DNA from 2 places in the Streptomyces sp. NPDC085524 genome. Region 1 is predicted to be linked to the other one. Evidence: riboswitches for the same ligand, from Rfam matches in the RefSeq annotation. Region 1 holds a riboswitch; the other holds the start of a gene.

Region 1 (6,978 bases):
TCCGGGCGGCCTGAGCGGCGCGCCGGCGGGCCCTACTCCGCGGGCCCGGCCCCGACCGGGGTGGCCGGCAGGACGACCACCTCGGTCGGCGTGAACGCCACCGCCACCCGGTCGCCCACCGCGGGCGCCGCAGCCAGCCCGCACTCCGCCTCCAGCAGCGGCCCCGCCTCCGGCCGCAGCTGCAGTGCGACGTGCGTGCCGCGGAAGGTACGGGAGACCACCTCGCAGGCCAGGCCGGCCGCGCACAGCACGACCCCGGCCGGGCGGATCAGCAGCCGGTGCTCCCCGTCCGGGGAGCCGGCCGCGACCGGGACCTTGCCCCAGGGGGTGACGGCCGCGCCGCCCGACACCGTGGCCGGGACCACGTTCTCGAAGCCGAGGAACCGGGCCACGAACTCGGACGCGGGCCGCTGCCACACCTCCAGCGGGGTCCCGGCCTGCGCGATGCGCCCGTCCCGCATCACCACCACCCGGTCGGCCAGGGCGAACGCCTCGCCCTGGTCGTGCGTGACGGCCAGCACGGTCGTCCCCAGCCGGGAGAACAGCCCCCGCAGCTCCACCACGAGCCGCTCGCGCAGCCCCCGGTCGAGCTGCCCCAGCGGTTCGTCGAGCATGAGCAGCCGTGGCGAGGGCGCGAGCGCCCGGGCCAGCGCGACGCGCTGCTGCTCGCCGCCCGACAGCGAGGCCACCGCGCGGCCCTGGGCTCCGGGGAGCCCGACCAGCTCCAGCAACTCCGCGACCCGTGCCCCGTACGAGCCGCGCCCGTACGAGGAGCCCCGCATCCGCAGGCCGAACGCGACGTTCCCGCCGACGTCCCGGTGCGGGAAGAGCTGGTGGTCCTGGAACATCAGGCCCACGCCCCGGCGGTGCACCGGCACCCCGGCCTGGTCAGCACCGCCCAGCAGCACCCGGCCCCCGGACACCGGCTGGAGCCCGGCGACGACCCGCAGCAGGGTGGACTTCCCGCTTCCGCTCGGCCCCAGCACGCACACCGTCTCGTGCTCGGCGACCTTCAGGTCGACGGCGTCCACGACCGCCCGCTCACCGAAGCGGACCGACACCCCTTCCAGCTGAAGCAGTGTCATCAGAACTCTCCGGAGGTCTTGTCGGGGCGCAGCCGCTCCAGCACCAGCAGGGACACCGCGCACACCAGCATCAGAATCGTGCTCAGGGCCATCGCCTGCCCGTAGTTCAGCTCACCGGCCCGCCCCAGCAGCCGCGCCACGGCCACCGGCAGCGTCGGGTGGTCCGGCCGCGCGATGAAGACGGTCGCGCCGAACTCCCCCAGCGAGACCGCGAAGGCGAACCCGGCCGCGATCAGCAGCGCCCTGCGCACCAGCGGCAGGTCCACCTCCCGCCAGGCCCGCAGGGGCGAGGCGCCGAGCACCGCGGCCGCCTCGCGGAGCCGCCCGTCGACGGCGCGCAGTACGGGCAGCATGGTCCGTACGACGAAGGGCACGCCGACGAGGGCCTGCGCGAGCGGCACCAGGATCCACGAGGTCCGCAGGTCCAGCGGCGGCTCGTCCAGGGTGATGAGGAAGCCGAAGCCCACCGTCACGGCGGACACCCCGAGCGGGACCATCAGCAGCGCGTCGAAGCCCCGTACGAAGCGGCCCCCGCGGCGGGTCAGCGCCGCGGCCGCGAGCCCGCCGATGACCAGGGCGATCGCGGTGGCGGCGAGCGCGTACTGGAGGGAGTTCCAGATCGCCTCCAGCGGCGCGACCAGGAACGTTCCGCCACCGGCGCCCGCGTCCTGGAGCGCCCGGTAGAAGCCGAGCCCGTAGCCGCCGGGCGCGTCGAAGGAGCGTTCCACCAGCACCGCGAGCGGGGCCACGATCAGCAGCGCCACCGTCAGCAGCACCCCGCCGAGCAGGGACCGCTGCGCCCAGCCGCGCGGCCGGTGCGCGGTCCGGGCCGGATCCACCAGCCGCAGCGCGGTCTCCCGCTTGCGCACCGTCCACGCGTGCACCCCGAGGATCGCGGCGAGCGCGGCGAACTGCACCATGGTCAGCACCGCGGCCGTCGACAGGTCCAGGAGCTGCGCGGTCTGCCGGTAGACCTCCACCTCCAGCGTGGAGTACGAGGGCCCGCCGAGGATCAGCACGACGCCGAAGGAGCTGAAGGTGAACAGGAACACCATCAGCGCGGCGGCGGCCACCGCGGGGGCCAGCGCGGGCAGCGTCACCCGCCGCCAGGCCGCGAACCGGCCCGCGCCGAGCACCCTGGCGGCCTCCTCCTGCCGCGGGTCCAGCTGGGACCAGAGCCCGCCGACGGTGCGCACGACGACCGCGTAGTTGAAGAAGACGTGCGCGAGGAGGATCGCCCAGACCGTGGTGTCGAGCCGGACGCGCGCCAGTTCGTCCAGCAGCCCGCCCCGGCCGACCAGCGCGAGGAAGGCGGTGCCGACGACCACGGTGGGCAGCACGAACGGGACGGTCACCAGGGCCCGCAGCAGCTGTTTGCCGGGGAACTCGAAGCGGGCGAAGACGTACGCCGCGGGGAGTGCGATCACCAGCGTGAGCGCGGTGGAGGCGAGTGCCTGCCAGGTGGTGAACCAGAGCACGCCCGCGATGTCGGGGCGGGTGATCACCGCGCCGATCCGGCCGAACTGCCAGCCGGTGTCGGTCTTGAGGCCGCGCCCGAGGATCGCGGCCACGGGGTAGGCGAAGAACAGCCCGAAGAAGGCCAGGGGCACGGCCATCAGCGCGAGCCGCGCGGCCGTGGCCCGGCCGGACTCGCGGACGGGATGCCGTACCGGCCCGGCCGGGACCGGCGCGGCGTCCCCCGACGCCGCGACCGCTCCCTCGGTACCGCTTACTTCACGACGAGCGCGGTCCATGCCGAGACCCACTGCTCACGGTTCTTCGCGATGGTCTCCGGAGCCACGTTCTCGGGCTTCTCGACCACCACGCCGTGCTTGGTGAACAGCTCCGGCAGGGAAGCGTCCTTCGTCACGGGGTTCACGAACATCTGGAGCGGCATGTCCTCCTGGAACTTCTTGCTGATCAGGAAGTCCACGAGGGCCTTGCCGCCCTCTTCGTTCTTCGCGCCCTTCAGCAGACCCGCGAACTCGGTCTGGCGGAAGCAGGTGCCGGTGGCGACGCCCGTCGGGGCCTCGGCCGGCTGCGGGTCCCCGTACATCACCTCGACCGGCGGGCTGGTGGCGTAGGAGACGACCAGCGGGCGGTCTGCCTTGGCCTTCTTGCCGCCCGCGGAGCCGGAGAAGCGCTCGTTGTAGGCCTGCTCCCAGCCGTCGACGACCTCGACGCCGTTGGCCTTCAGCTTGCTCCAGTAGTCCTTCCAGCCGTCCTCGCCGTACTTGCCGACGGAGGCGAGCAGGAAGCCGAGGCCGGGCGAGGAGGTCGCGGCGTTCTCGGTGACCAGCAGGTTCTTGTACTCCGGCTTGACCAGGTCGTCCAGCGTCTGCGGCGGGGCGATCTTCTTGTCGGCGAAGTAGGCCTTGTCGTAGTTGACGCAGATGTCGCCGGAGTCGACCGGGGTGACCCGGTGCTGCTTGTCGAGCACGAACTCGGGCTTCACATCGGCCAGGCCCTTGGCCTCGTACGGGGTGAAGAGGCCGTTGTCGAGGGCGCGCGAGAGCAGGGTGTTGTCCACGCCGAAGAAGACGTCGCCGCGCGGGGAGCCCTTGGTGAGGATCTCCTGGTTCAGTGCCGCGCCCGCGTCCCCGGACTTCAGTACCTTGACCGTGTAGCCGCTCTGCTGCTCGAACTCCTTGAGGACCGCCTCGGTCACGTTGAAGGAGTCGTGCGTGACGAGCGTGACGGTCTTGGACTTCGGGCTCTCGGTCCCGCCCGCGCTCTTGTCCTTGGCGTCGCCGCCGCCGCAGGCGCTGAGCGTGGTGACGCCCAGCGCGGCCGCGAGCGCGGCGCCCGCGATCTTCTTGGTGGTGCTCACTGGTGATTCCTCCTGGATGACCAGGAGAAGACGCGGCCCTGCCCGGCGCTCTGTGGGAGCGGACGCCGGGCAGGGCGCAACAGCTTGAGTGGTGACCGAACTTCCTACCCCGAATGACCGGGGCGAGGTTCAGAGGGTCTGCGGATGACGGATACCGCACTCTCAGCGCTGTGGCGCTCCCCTGTCGGAATATGAAATTGGTTCGGCCACAGGGTACCCCGTGGCCGATCTCGGCCGGTCAGGACCGGAACCTATCGCTCCGAGGCGGCGAGCTGGCCGCACGCGCCGTCGATCTCCTGGCCGCGGGTGTCCCGTACGGTCACCGGCACGCCGTGGCGGGCGATCGCGTCGACGAAGGCCCGCTCGTCCTCGGGCCGCGAGGCGGTCCACTTGGAGCCGGGCGTCGGGTTCAGCGGGATCAGGTTGACGTGGACGCGCTTGCCCTTGAGCAGCCGGCCCAGGAGGTCACCGCGCCAGGCCTGGTCGTTGATGTCGCGGATCAGCGCGTACTCGATCGAGATGCGGCGGCCGGACTTCTCGGCGTACTCCCACGCGGCGTCGAGGACCTCGCGGACCTTCCAGCGGGTGTTCACCGGGACCAGGGTGTCGCGCAGCTCGTCGTCGGGCGCGTGCAGCGAGACGGCGAGGCGGCACTTGAAGCCCTCGTCGGCGAACCGCAGCATCGCCGGGACCAGGCCCACGGTGGAGACGGTGATGCCGCGCTGCGACAGTCCGAGGCCGTCGGGCTCCGGGTCGGTGAGACGGCGGATGGCGCCGACGACGCGGTTGTAGTTGGCGAGGGGCTCGCCCATGCCCATGAAGACGATGTTCGACAGGCGGGCGGGGCCGCCCGGAACCTCGCCGTCGCGCAGGGCGCGCATGCCGTCGACGATCTGGTGCACGATCTCGGCGGTGGACAGGTTGCGGTCCAGACCGGCCTGGCCGGTGGCGCAGAACGGGCAGTTCATGCCGCAGCCGGCCTGCGAGGAGATGCACATGGTGACCCGGTCGGGGTAGCGCATCAGCACGGACTCGACGAGCGTTCCGTCGTGCAGCTTCCACAGGGTCTTGCGGGTGGTGTCGTCGTCGCACGAGATGTGCCGGACGACGTTCATCAGCTCGGGCAGCAGCTCCTGCTGGAGCTTCTCGCGGGACGCGGCGGGGATGTCGGTCCACTCGGCCGGGTCGTGCGCGTACCGGGCGAAGTAGTGCTGGGAGAGCTGCTTGGCCCGGAAGGGCTTCTCACCGATCGCGGCCACCGCCTCGCGGCGCTCGGCGGGGGTCATGTCGGCGAGGTGCCGCGGAGGCTTCTTGGCGCCACGCGGCGCGACGAAGGTGAGCTCTCCCGGAACGGGGCGGGCCATGATCGGGTACTCCTCGATGGGGCGAGGTCCGGGCGCGCGACTCCGCCGGTGCGGAGCGGACCGCGGCTCGACGGGAGCCGGGAGACCTCTCACGGGCCGTCCCCGCAGACGCGGAACGGCAAAGGCGCGCCACTCGCGAGTGGCGCGCCTTTTAGGATAACCCGCTCCGCGGGAGACGGCCGATGCCGAAGGTCCCCCGGCCGACGCCGGCCGAGGCCGTCGTCGGCAGCCGGGGTGTCAGCCGGTGCCGACGAAGGCCGCCAGCAGCAGCCACACCACGGGGGCGGTCGGCAGCAGGGAGTCGAGGCGGTCCATGATGCCGCCGTGCCCCGGGAGCAGGGTGCCCATGTCCTTGATGCCGAGGTCCCGCTTGATCATCGACTCGCCCAGGTCGCCCAGGGTGGCGCTGACCGCGACCGCGAGGCCCAGCAGCAGGCCCTGCCACCAGGCACCGCCGTCGATCAGGAACTCCATGCACAGGGCGCCCGCCGCCATGGCGAAGGCCACCGCGCCGAAGAGCCCCTCGCGGGTCTTCCCGGGGCTGATGCGCGGCGCGAGCTTCGTCTTGCCGAAGCGCCAGCCCACCGCGTAGGCCCCGGTGTCGCTGACCACGGTCAGCACGAGGAAGGTCACCACGCGCTGCGGTCCGTCGTCGGCGGTGAGCAGCATCGCGACGAAGGTGGCGAGGAACGGCACGTAGAACGCCGCGAAGACGCCGGCCGTGACGTCCTTGAGGTAGTCCTCGGGCGGCTCGGTCATCCGCCACACCAGTACCGCGAGGGCCGTCAGGGCCATCGCGACCCAGGCCCCCTCGGCCCCGCGGACGTATCCGGCGATGACCATGGCGGCGCCGCCCACGGCGAGCGGGACGAGAGGGGCCTTGATGCCCTTCTTCTCCTGCAGCCGGGAGGTGAGCTCCCACAGTCCCACGACGACCGCGACGACGACGACGCCGACGAAGACCGCCTTGACGATGAACAGCGAAGCGAAGATCACTGCGCCGAGGCCGACGCCGACCCCTATGGCGGCACGCAGGTCCCGCCCCGCGCGCTTCTTCTGCGGCGGGGGCGGGGGGTCCTGCGGTGCCGGCGAAGGCGGGGGCGGGGGGCTGGGCATGGGCTCCTGCGGCGGCGTCTCGTCGCGGAAGAGGGGGCCGCCGTCCGGGGCGGCCCCCCGATCGCGTGCTTCCCGGTCGTCGAAGTCACGGCCGGCGGCATCGGGCACGATGGGCATGGGCCGAGTGTGCGGGCCCACCTGTGCATCGTATGCGGGACCCGCCGGAACCGGCTCCGGCTGCCAGGAAGAGTCGTTCATCAGACTTCGAGGAGCTCGGCTTCCTTGTGCTTGAGGAGCTCGTCCACCTGCGCGACGTACTTCGCGGTGGTGTCGTCGAGCTCCTTCTCGGCGCGGCGCACCTCGTCCTCGCCGGCTTCCTTGTCCTTGACGAGCTTGTCGAGGGCGTCCTTGGCCTTGCGGCGGACGGCGCGGATCGAGACCTTGGAGTCCTCGGCCTTGGTGCGCGCGACCTTGATGTACTCCTTGCGGCGGTCCTGCGTCAGCTCGGGGAAGGTCACCCGGATGATGCTGCCGTCGTTGCTCGGGTTGACACCGAGGTCGGAGTCGCGGATGGCCTGCTCGATGTTGCGCAGCGCGCTCTTGTCGAACGGGGTCACGATCGCCATGCGCGGCTCGGGCACCG
Region 2 (6,978 bases), on a different contig from region 1:
GACTCGGGCCCTGCCATCGCTCGACCCCGCCGTACAGGACGGTTCGGCTCCGCGTCACCCCGCGTGGTGGTGGGTGGGCAGCCGCTGGGTGCGGGTGGGGGTCGCAGGGGATGAGGTCCCGCCCCCGCGGAACCCCGTACCCCTCAGAACGCCGGCCGCTCCGGGTCCAGGGCGGCGCGGCCCTCCGTGGGGGAGGAGGCCTCGGCGAAGCGGCGTTGGGGGATGCGGCCCGCGCGGTGGGCCAGGCGGCCCGCCGAGACCGCGTCCCGCATGGCCGCCGCCATCAGGGCGGGGGACTGGGCGCGGGTGACCGCGGAGGCGAGCATCACCGCGTCGCAGCCGAGTTCCATGGCGAGGGCCACGTCCGAGGCCGTCCCGGCCCCGGCGTCGAGGATGACCGGGACGCCCGCGCGCTCGGTGATCAGCTCGAAGTTGTGCGGGTTGCGGATGCCCATGCCCGACCCGATGGGGGAGCCGAGCGGCATGATCGCCGCGCAGCCCACGTCCTCGAGCTTGCGCGCCAGCACCGGGTCGTCGTTGGTGTAGGGGAGGACGGTGAAGCCCTCGTCGACCAGGACCTCGGCCGCGTCGAGGAGTTCGACGCCGTCGGGCAGGAGGGTTCGCTCGTCCGCGACGACCTCCAGTTTGATCCAGTCCGTGCCCAGGGCCTCCCGCGCGAGGCGCGCCGTCAGGACGGCCTCGCCCGCCGTGAAGCAGCCCGCGGTGTTGGGGAGGACGGCGATGCCGAGCTTGGTGAGGACCGAGAGGACGGACCCCTGGACCGTCGGGTCCAGGCGGCGCATCGCGACGGTCGTGAGCTCCGTGCCGGACGCGACCAGTGCGCGCTCCAGGACGTCCAGGCTCGGGGCCCCGCCCGTGCCCATGATCAGGCGGGAGGAGAAGGTCCGGCCGCCGAGGGTGAAGAGGTCGTCCGCCATGTCGTTCAGCCTCCCTGGACCGCGGTGAGGATCTCGACCCGGTCGCCGTCGCCCAGCGCCGTGGCGGGCCACTGGCCGCGCGGCACGACGGTCTCGTTGAGCGCGGCCGCGACCCCGGAGGGGGCGGTGGTGAGGGTGGCGACCACCGAGTCCAGGGTGGTGCCGGCCGCGATCTCGCGCGGCTCGCCGTTGACGGAGATGGTCATGCGTAGGACTCCTGACGTGCGGCGGAGAACCGGCGGGGGGAGAAGGGGCGGGCGATCGGCGGGAGTTCGCCGGTGGTCAGCAGCTCCGCCAGGACGTCGCCGGTGAGGGGGGTGAGCAGGACCCCGTTGCGGTAGTGGCCGGTGGCCAGGTGCAGGCCCGGCAGCTCGGTGGGGCCGAGCAGCGGGGCGTTGTCGGGGGAGCCGGGGCGCAGGCCGGCCTTGGTCTCGACGAGGGGGAGTTCGGTGATGCCGGGCACCAGCTCGTGGGCGTCGCGGAGGAGTTCGTAGACCCCGCCGGCGGTGACGGTGGTGTCCCAGCCGAGTTCCTCGCTGGTGGCGCCGAGGACGAGTTCCCCGTTCTCGCGCGGCACCAGGTAGACATGGCTGCCGCGTACGACGGCCCGTACGGTCCGGGACAGGAACGGTGCGTACGCCGCCGGTACGGAGAGCCGCAGGACCTGGCCCTTGACCGGCCGGACGGGTACGGCGGCCTCCGGCGGCACGCCGGGCAGCTTGCAGCTCAGCGAGCCCGCCGCGAGGACCACCTGGCTCGCGTGCAGCTCCGTACCGTCGTCCAGTACGGCGCCGGCCGCGCGGTCGGCGGTGACCAGGAGCCGTTCCGCGTTCGCCCGGTGGATGATCACCCCGGCCCGCTCGCAGGCGGCGAGCAGGGCGGCCGCGAGCCGGCGCGGGTCGACCTGGTGGTCGCCGTCCACGCGCAGGCCGCCGCGGACGCCGGGGGCCAGCATGGGCTCCAGGCGGCGGCACTCGCGGCCGGTGAGCCATTCGGACTCCAGGCCGCAGCGGCGCTGCAGGGCGTGCAGTTCGCGCAGGTGGAGGCGGTCGTCGGAGTCGAGGGCGACGGCGAGGGTGCCGCAGGCGCGGTAGCCGATGTCCATGCCGCCGCTGGCTTCGGCGAGCTCGGCGGCGAACTGCGGATAGCGCTCGGCGGAGGCGAGGCCGAGGCCCAGCAGGGCCTCCTCGCCGTAGTGCAGTTCGGTGACGGGGGCGAGCATGCCGGCCGCGACCTGGGCGGCGCCGCCGCCGGGGGCCGGGTCGGCGAGCACGGTCCGCAGGCCGCGCTCGGCGGCCCGCCAGGCGGTGACCAGGCCGATGATCCCGCCGCCGATGACGAGGACGTCGGATCCCGTTGCGGATCCCGTTCCGAGTCCGTTTCCGGATTGCGTTCCGGGTCCCGTTCCGGGTCCCGTTCGATTCCGAGATGAAAGCATGGGCGTCCAGCCCCTCCCTTCGCCGGCATGACCCGGATCAGGTTCGTACGGTCGGAGGCCGTCCAGCCTCCCTCTCAGCCCGGTGCGCCGGACTCCCGCGATAGGTACGGTGGCCAGACTAACCCGGCCGCCGACGGCGGGTAAGGCGGCACCTATTCCTGACGGAGCGTCAGAAGATTAGGGTGTCCGGGTGAGTGAGCAGACGGAGAACTATCAGAGCGGCGTCGTGATCGTCGGCGCCGGAATGGCCGGTGTGCAGACCGCGGTGGCCCTGCGGGAGCAGGGCTACGCCGGCCCCGTGACCCTGCTGGGCGCCGAACCGCACCAGCCCTACGACCGGCCCCCGCTCTCCAAGGCGGTCCTGCTCGGCAAGGCCGAGGACTCCGCCTTCGACGTGGACTTCGAGGGGCTCGGCATCGAGCTCAGGCTCGGCACCGAGGTCACGGGGCTGCGTGCCGCCGAACGGGAACTGGACACCGAGGCGGGGCCGGTCCCGTACGAGGTCCTCGTGCTGGCCACCGGAGCCGAGCCGCTGACCCTTCCGGGGACGGAGGGCGTCCCCGGCGTGCACCTGCTGCGCACCCTCGACGACGCGGCCCGGCTGCGCCCGGTCCTGGCGGAGGCCCCCTCGGTCGTGGTCGTCGGGGCGGGCTGGATCGGCGCCGAGTTCGCCACCGCGGCCCGGGAGGCGGGCTGCGCGGTGACGGTGGTCGAGGCCGCCGACCGGGTGCTCGCGGGGGCCCTGCCGGAGGAGGTCGCCGCGCCGATGGGGCGCTGGTACGGGGAGGCCGGCGCCGAGCTGGTCACCGGCGCGAAGGTCGCGGGGGTCGAGGCGGGCCGGGTGCGGCTGGCGGACGGCCGCGAGCTGGCCGCCGGGGCGGTCGTCGTCGGCATCGGGGCCCGCCCCGCGACCGGGTGGCTGGCCGGGACCGGCGTGGAGCTCGGGGCGGACGGGTCGGTCACCGCCGACGAGTACCTGCGCACCTCCGTGCCGGGGGTGTACGCGGTCGGCGACTGCGCGTCGTTCCCCTCGGGGCGGTACGGGGCGCGGCTGCTGGTGCACCACTGGGACAACGCGCTGCAGGGGCCGAGGGCGGTCGCGGCGAACATCCTGGCGGGGGCCGGCGCGGAACCCGGCGCGGGTGAGCCGGGTGCGGTGTACGACCCCGTCCCGTACTTCTGGTCGGAGCAGTTCGGGCGCTTCGTGCAGTACGCCGGGCATCACGGCGGGGCGGACGAGCTGCTGTGGCGGGGGGATCCGGACGGGGAGACCTGGTCGGTGTGCTGGCTGAAGGGCGGTGCGCTGGTCGCGGTGCTCGCGGTGGGGCGGCCGCGGGATCTGGCGCAGGGGCGGCGGCTGATCGAGACGGGGGTGGCCGTGGATCCCGCCAAGGTCTCCGACCCCGGGGTGCCGCTGAAGTCGGCCGCCGCCGGGTAGCTGCGTGAGCGGGGGCGGGGTCGGGGGCCGCTGCGCGGGGCCGTGTCCCCCAACCCGCCCCTCCACCGTTCCCCGGGCTCTGCCCGGACCCCGGTCCTCAAACGCCGGACGGGCTGGAAAGACCCGGGGCTCCGCCCCGGGCGGCACCCCGGACGGGGTGGCTCGGGTACCGGCGGCGGAGCCGAGATGGCAGGCTTGGGGTGTGACCGAGATTGACGCAAAGATCGATGCCCTTGTCCCCTCCTGGCTGTACCTCCCCGACATCTCGGAGATGCTCGGCATCGAGGTGACCCGGGTCCGCCAGATGGTCAAGGAAGGTCAGCTGGTCGCCGTACGCCGCGGCGAGAACCGCTCCCTCCAGGTGCCCGCGCCCTTCATCGACGGCGACAAGGTCGTCAAGGGCCTGGTCGGCCTGCTGACGGTGCTCCGCGACGACGGCTTCAGCGACGAAGAGATCCTGGAGTGGATGTTCACCCCGGATCCGACCCTGCCCGGCACCCCCGCGCAGGCGCTGAGCGAGAATCGCGGCACGGAGGTGAAGCGCCGCGCCCAGGCGCTCGCCCTCTGACCCGAAAGAAACGCATCGCTTCCGCTCCACCGCGGTGTACGGGCCTTCGCGCCCGTACACCGCCTCCATCACGGGGGGTACACCCATGCAGCAGCTGTCCGACGCCCGGCTCTACCTGTGCACGGACGCCCGCAAGAAGCAGGGTGACCTCCCCGAGTTCCTGGACGCCGTGCTCGCCGGGGGCGTGGACATCGTCCAGCTCCGGGACAAGGGCATGGAGGCCGGGGAGGAGCTCGAACACCTCCAGGTGTTCGCCGAGGCCGCCCGCCGGCACGGCAAGCTCCTCGCCGTGAACGACCGCGCCGACGTCGCCCACGCCATCGGCTCCGACGTCCTGCACCTCGGCCAGGGCGACATCCCCGTCCCCGCAGCCCGCGCCATCCTCGGCGAGCGGGTGCTGATCGGCCGTTCCTGCCACGCGGAGTCCGAGGTCGACGCGGCCGCCGCCGAACCCGGCGTGGACTACTTCTGCACCGGCCCCTGCTGGCCCACCCCCACCAAGCCCGGCCGCTACGCCCCCGGCCTCGGGCTCGTCCGGTACGCCGCCTCGCTGCAGCAGGACCGGCCCTGGTTCGCCATCGGCGGCATCGACGCCACGAACCTGGACGAGGTGCTGGACGCCGGAGCCACCCGCGTGGTCGTCGTCCGCGCGCTCACGGAGGCCTCCGACCCGGGTGCGGCCGCCGCCGACCTGGCCAAGCGCGTACGGGCCCGCCTGGGGTAGCGCCGCGGGGTGTCCAAAAACGTGTCCAAAAGGCGGACACCGCTTCGGGCTGTGCCATGCCGCGTCTAACCTGCCCGTATGGCCTTTGGTACCGCTTCCACCTGGTCGGACCGTGCACACACGGTCCGGGACCTCCTCGCGTCCGGGCGCTCCTACTCCTTCGAGTTCTGGGCGCCGAAGACCGAGAAGGGCGAACGCAACCTCTGGAACGCGCTGCGCCGGGTGGAGGCGGTAGCCCCCAGCTTCGTCTCCGTGACCTACGGCGCCGGCGGCTCGACCCGCGGCGGCACCGTCCGCGCCACCGAGCAGATCGCCTCGGACACCACCCTGACCCCCGTCGCGCACCTCACGGCGGTCGACCACTCGGTCGCCGAGCTGCGCCACGTCATCGGCCAGTTCGCCGACGCCGGCATCCGGAACATGCTCGTCCTGCGCGGAGACCCGCCGGGCGACCCCATGGGCGAGTGGGTGGCGCACCCCGAGGGCGTGCACTACGCCGCGGACCTCGTCCGGCTCGTCAAGGAGTCGGGCGACTTCTGCGTCGGCGTCGCGGCCTTCCCCGAGATGCACCCGCGTTCGGAGGACTGGGACACGGACATCCGGCACTTCGTGGACAAGTGCCGCGCCGGCGCCGACTACGCCATCACCCAGATGTTCTTCGATCCGGAGAATTATCTGCGGCTGCGCGACAGCGTCGAGAAGGCGGGCTGCGACACCCCGATCATCCCCGAGATCATGCCTGTTGTGGGCATCAAGCAGCTCGACCGGCTGCCCCAACTCAGCAACGCAGTCTTCCCTGCGGACGTGAAAGAGCGCATGCTCGCGGTCAAGGACGACCCGGCCGCTGTACGCTCCATTGGCATCGAGTTCGCCACGGAGTTCTGCGCGCGGCTGCTGTCCGAGGGTGTACCGGGGCTGCACTTCATCACGCTGAACAATTCCACGGCGACTCTCGAAATCTACGAGAACCTGGGCCTGCACCAGCGGGCCTGACCGGCCGTACGCCATGGGCGGCCGTACCGAGAGGGGCCACGCATGGGAATGACGGTCCTCTACATCGCGTTCGGCATCGTCGCGCTGTGGTTGCTCGCCGAGGTCCTGATGCAGTACAAGGCCCGGCTCCGCTGGCGCCTGCTGGCCTTCGCCGGCTTCCTCGGCGTGGTCGCCGGGGTGGTGCTGCCGTCCGTGCTGGTCATCGGTGCCGGCGCGGCGATGTTCGCCGTGGGCCAGACCCTCGTGACGCTCTCCTTCCGCAAGGGCTTCGTGGCCGGCTGGGCGCTGCGCCGCGGCGGGGAACCCGTACGGCAGACCAGGCGCCGCCGCTCCGGCGGTGCCGCGCAGAAGGAACCGTCCCTCCAGGTCACCGGGCTGGAGTACGAGGGCCAGGGCGACGGCCGGGGCGAGGACCAGGACCGGCCCGAGGCCCCCGAGGTCTACAGCCCGGAGCCGGTGCCCGAGGACACCGGGTCCTACGGGATCCAGAGCTTCGCGCCCTCCCAGCCCGCGCACGACGCCGCGCAGACGGCGGCCTTCGCCTCGCCGTTCACCACGGCCGAGCAGGACGCCCACCAGTACGCCGCGTACTACGACCCCTCGCAGTCCCAGGGCGGCCAGGGCGGCTACGACTACTCCAACGGCTATGCCGCGGGCGGGCAGCAGCAGGTCTACGCCGCCTACTCGGACCCGTACATCGGCACCGGAGGGTCGGTCCCCGCCGGCACCGACCCGTACGGCAACTACGCGTACGGCGACCAGGCGCAGCAGCAGTACTCCATGGACACCCCGCCCGGCGGGGTGTGGGTCCCCCAGCAGCGGACCACCGACGCGTACGGGCAGCCGTACCCGGCGGAGGACCAGCAGCAGGGGTACCAG

The links. Region 1 has a riboswitch for thiamine pyrophosphate ahead of ACIGFK_RS12550 (thiamine ABC transporter substrate binding subunit). Riboswitches for the same ligand answer to the same signal wherever they lie in the genome.
Region 2: linked by a shared signal. The riboswitch ahead of thiO (glycine oxidase ThiO) and the one ahead of ACIGFK_RS12550 (thiamine ABC transporter substrate binding subunit) in region 1 are both predicted to bind thiamine pyrophosphate.

Annotation. Positions count from the first base shown of each region.
Region 1 covers NZ_JBITTH010000007.1:92,348-99,325, forward strand. The annotation lists gene ACIGFK_RS12535 (cytochrome P450) at 1-14, shown strand, start outside; gene ACIGFK_RS12540 (ABC transporter ATP-binding protein) at 33-1,085, opposite strand; gene ACIGFK_RS12545 (ABC transporter permease) at 1,085-2,701, opposite strand; gene ACIGFK_RS12550 (thiamine ABC transporter substrate binding subunit) at 2,815-3,915, opposite strand; TPP riboswitch at 3,999-4,108, opposite strand; gene rlmN (23S rRNA (adenine(2503)-C(2))-methyltransferase RlmN) at 4,167-5,279, opposite strand; gene ACIGFK_RS12560 (phosphatidate cytidylyltransferase) at 5,517-6,593, opposite strand; gene frr (ribosome recycling factor) at 6,593-6,978, opposite strand, start outside.
Region 2 covers NZ_JBITTH010000005.1:367,799-374,776, reverse strand. The annotation lists gene ACIGFK_RS10455 (thiazole synthase) at 144-938, opposite strand; gene thiS (sulfur carrier protein ThiS) at 944-1,144, opposite strand; gene thiO (glycine oxidase ThiO) at 1,141-2,376, opposite strand; TPP riboswitch at 2,374-2,485, opposite strand; gene ACIGFK_RS10440 (NAD(P)/FAD-dependent oxidoreductase) at 2,567-3,814, shown strand; gene ACIGFK_RS10435 (Rv2175c family DNA-binding protein) at 4,017-4,382, shown strand; gene thiE (thiamine phosphate synthase) at 4,468-5,106, shown strand; gene metF (methylenetetrahydrofolate reductase [NAD(P)H]) at 5,185-6,099, shown strand; gene ACIGFK_RS10420 (hypothetical protein) at 6,142-6,978, shown strand, end outside.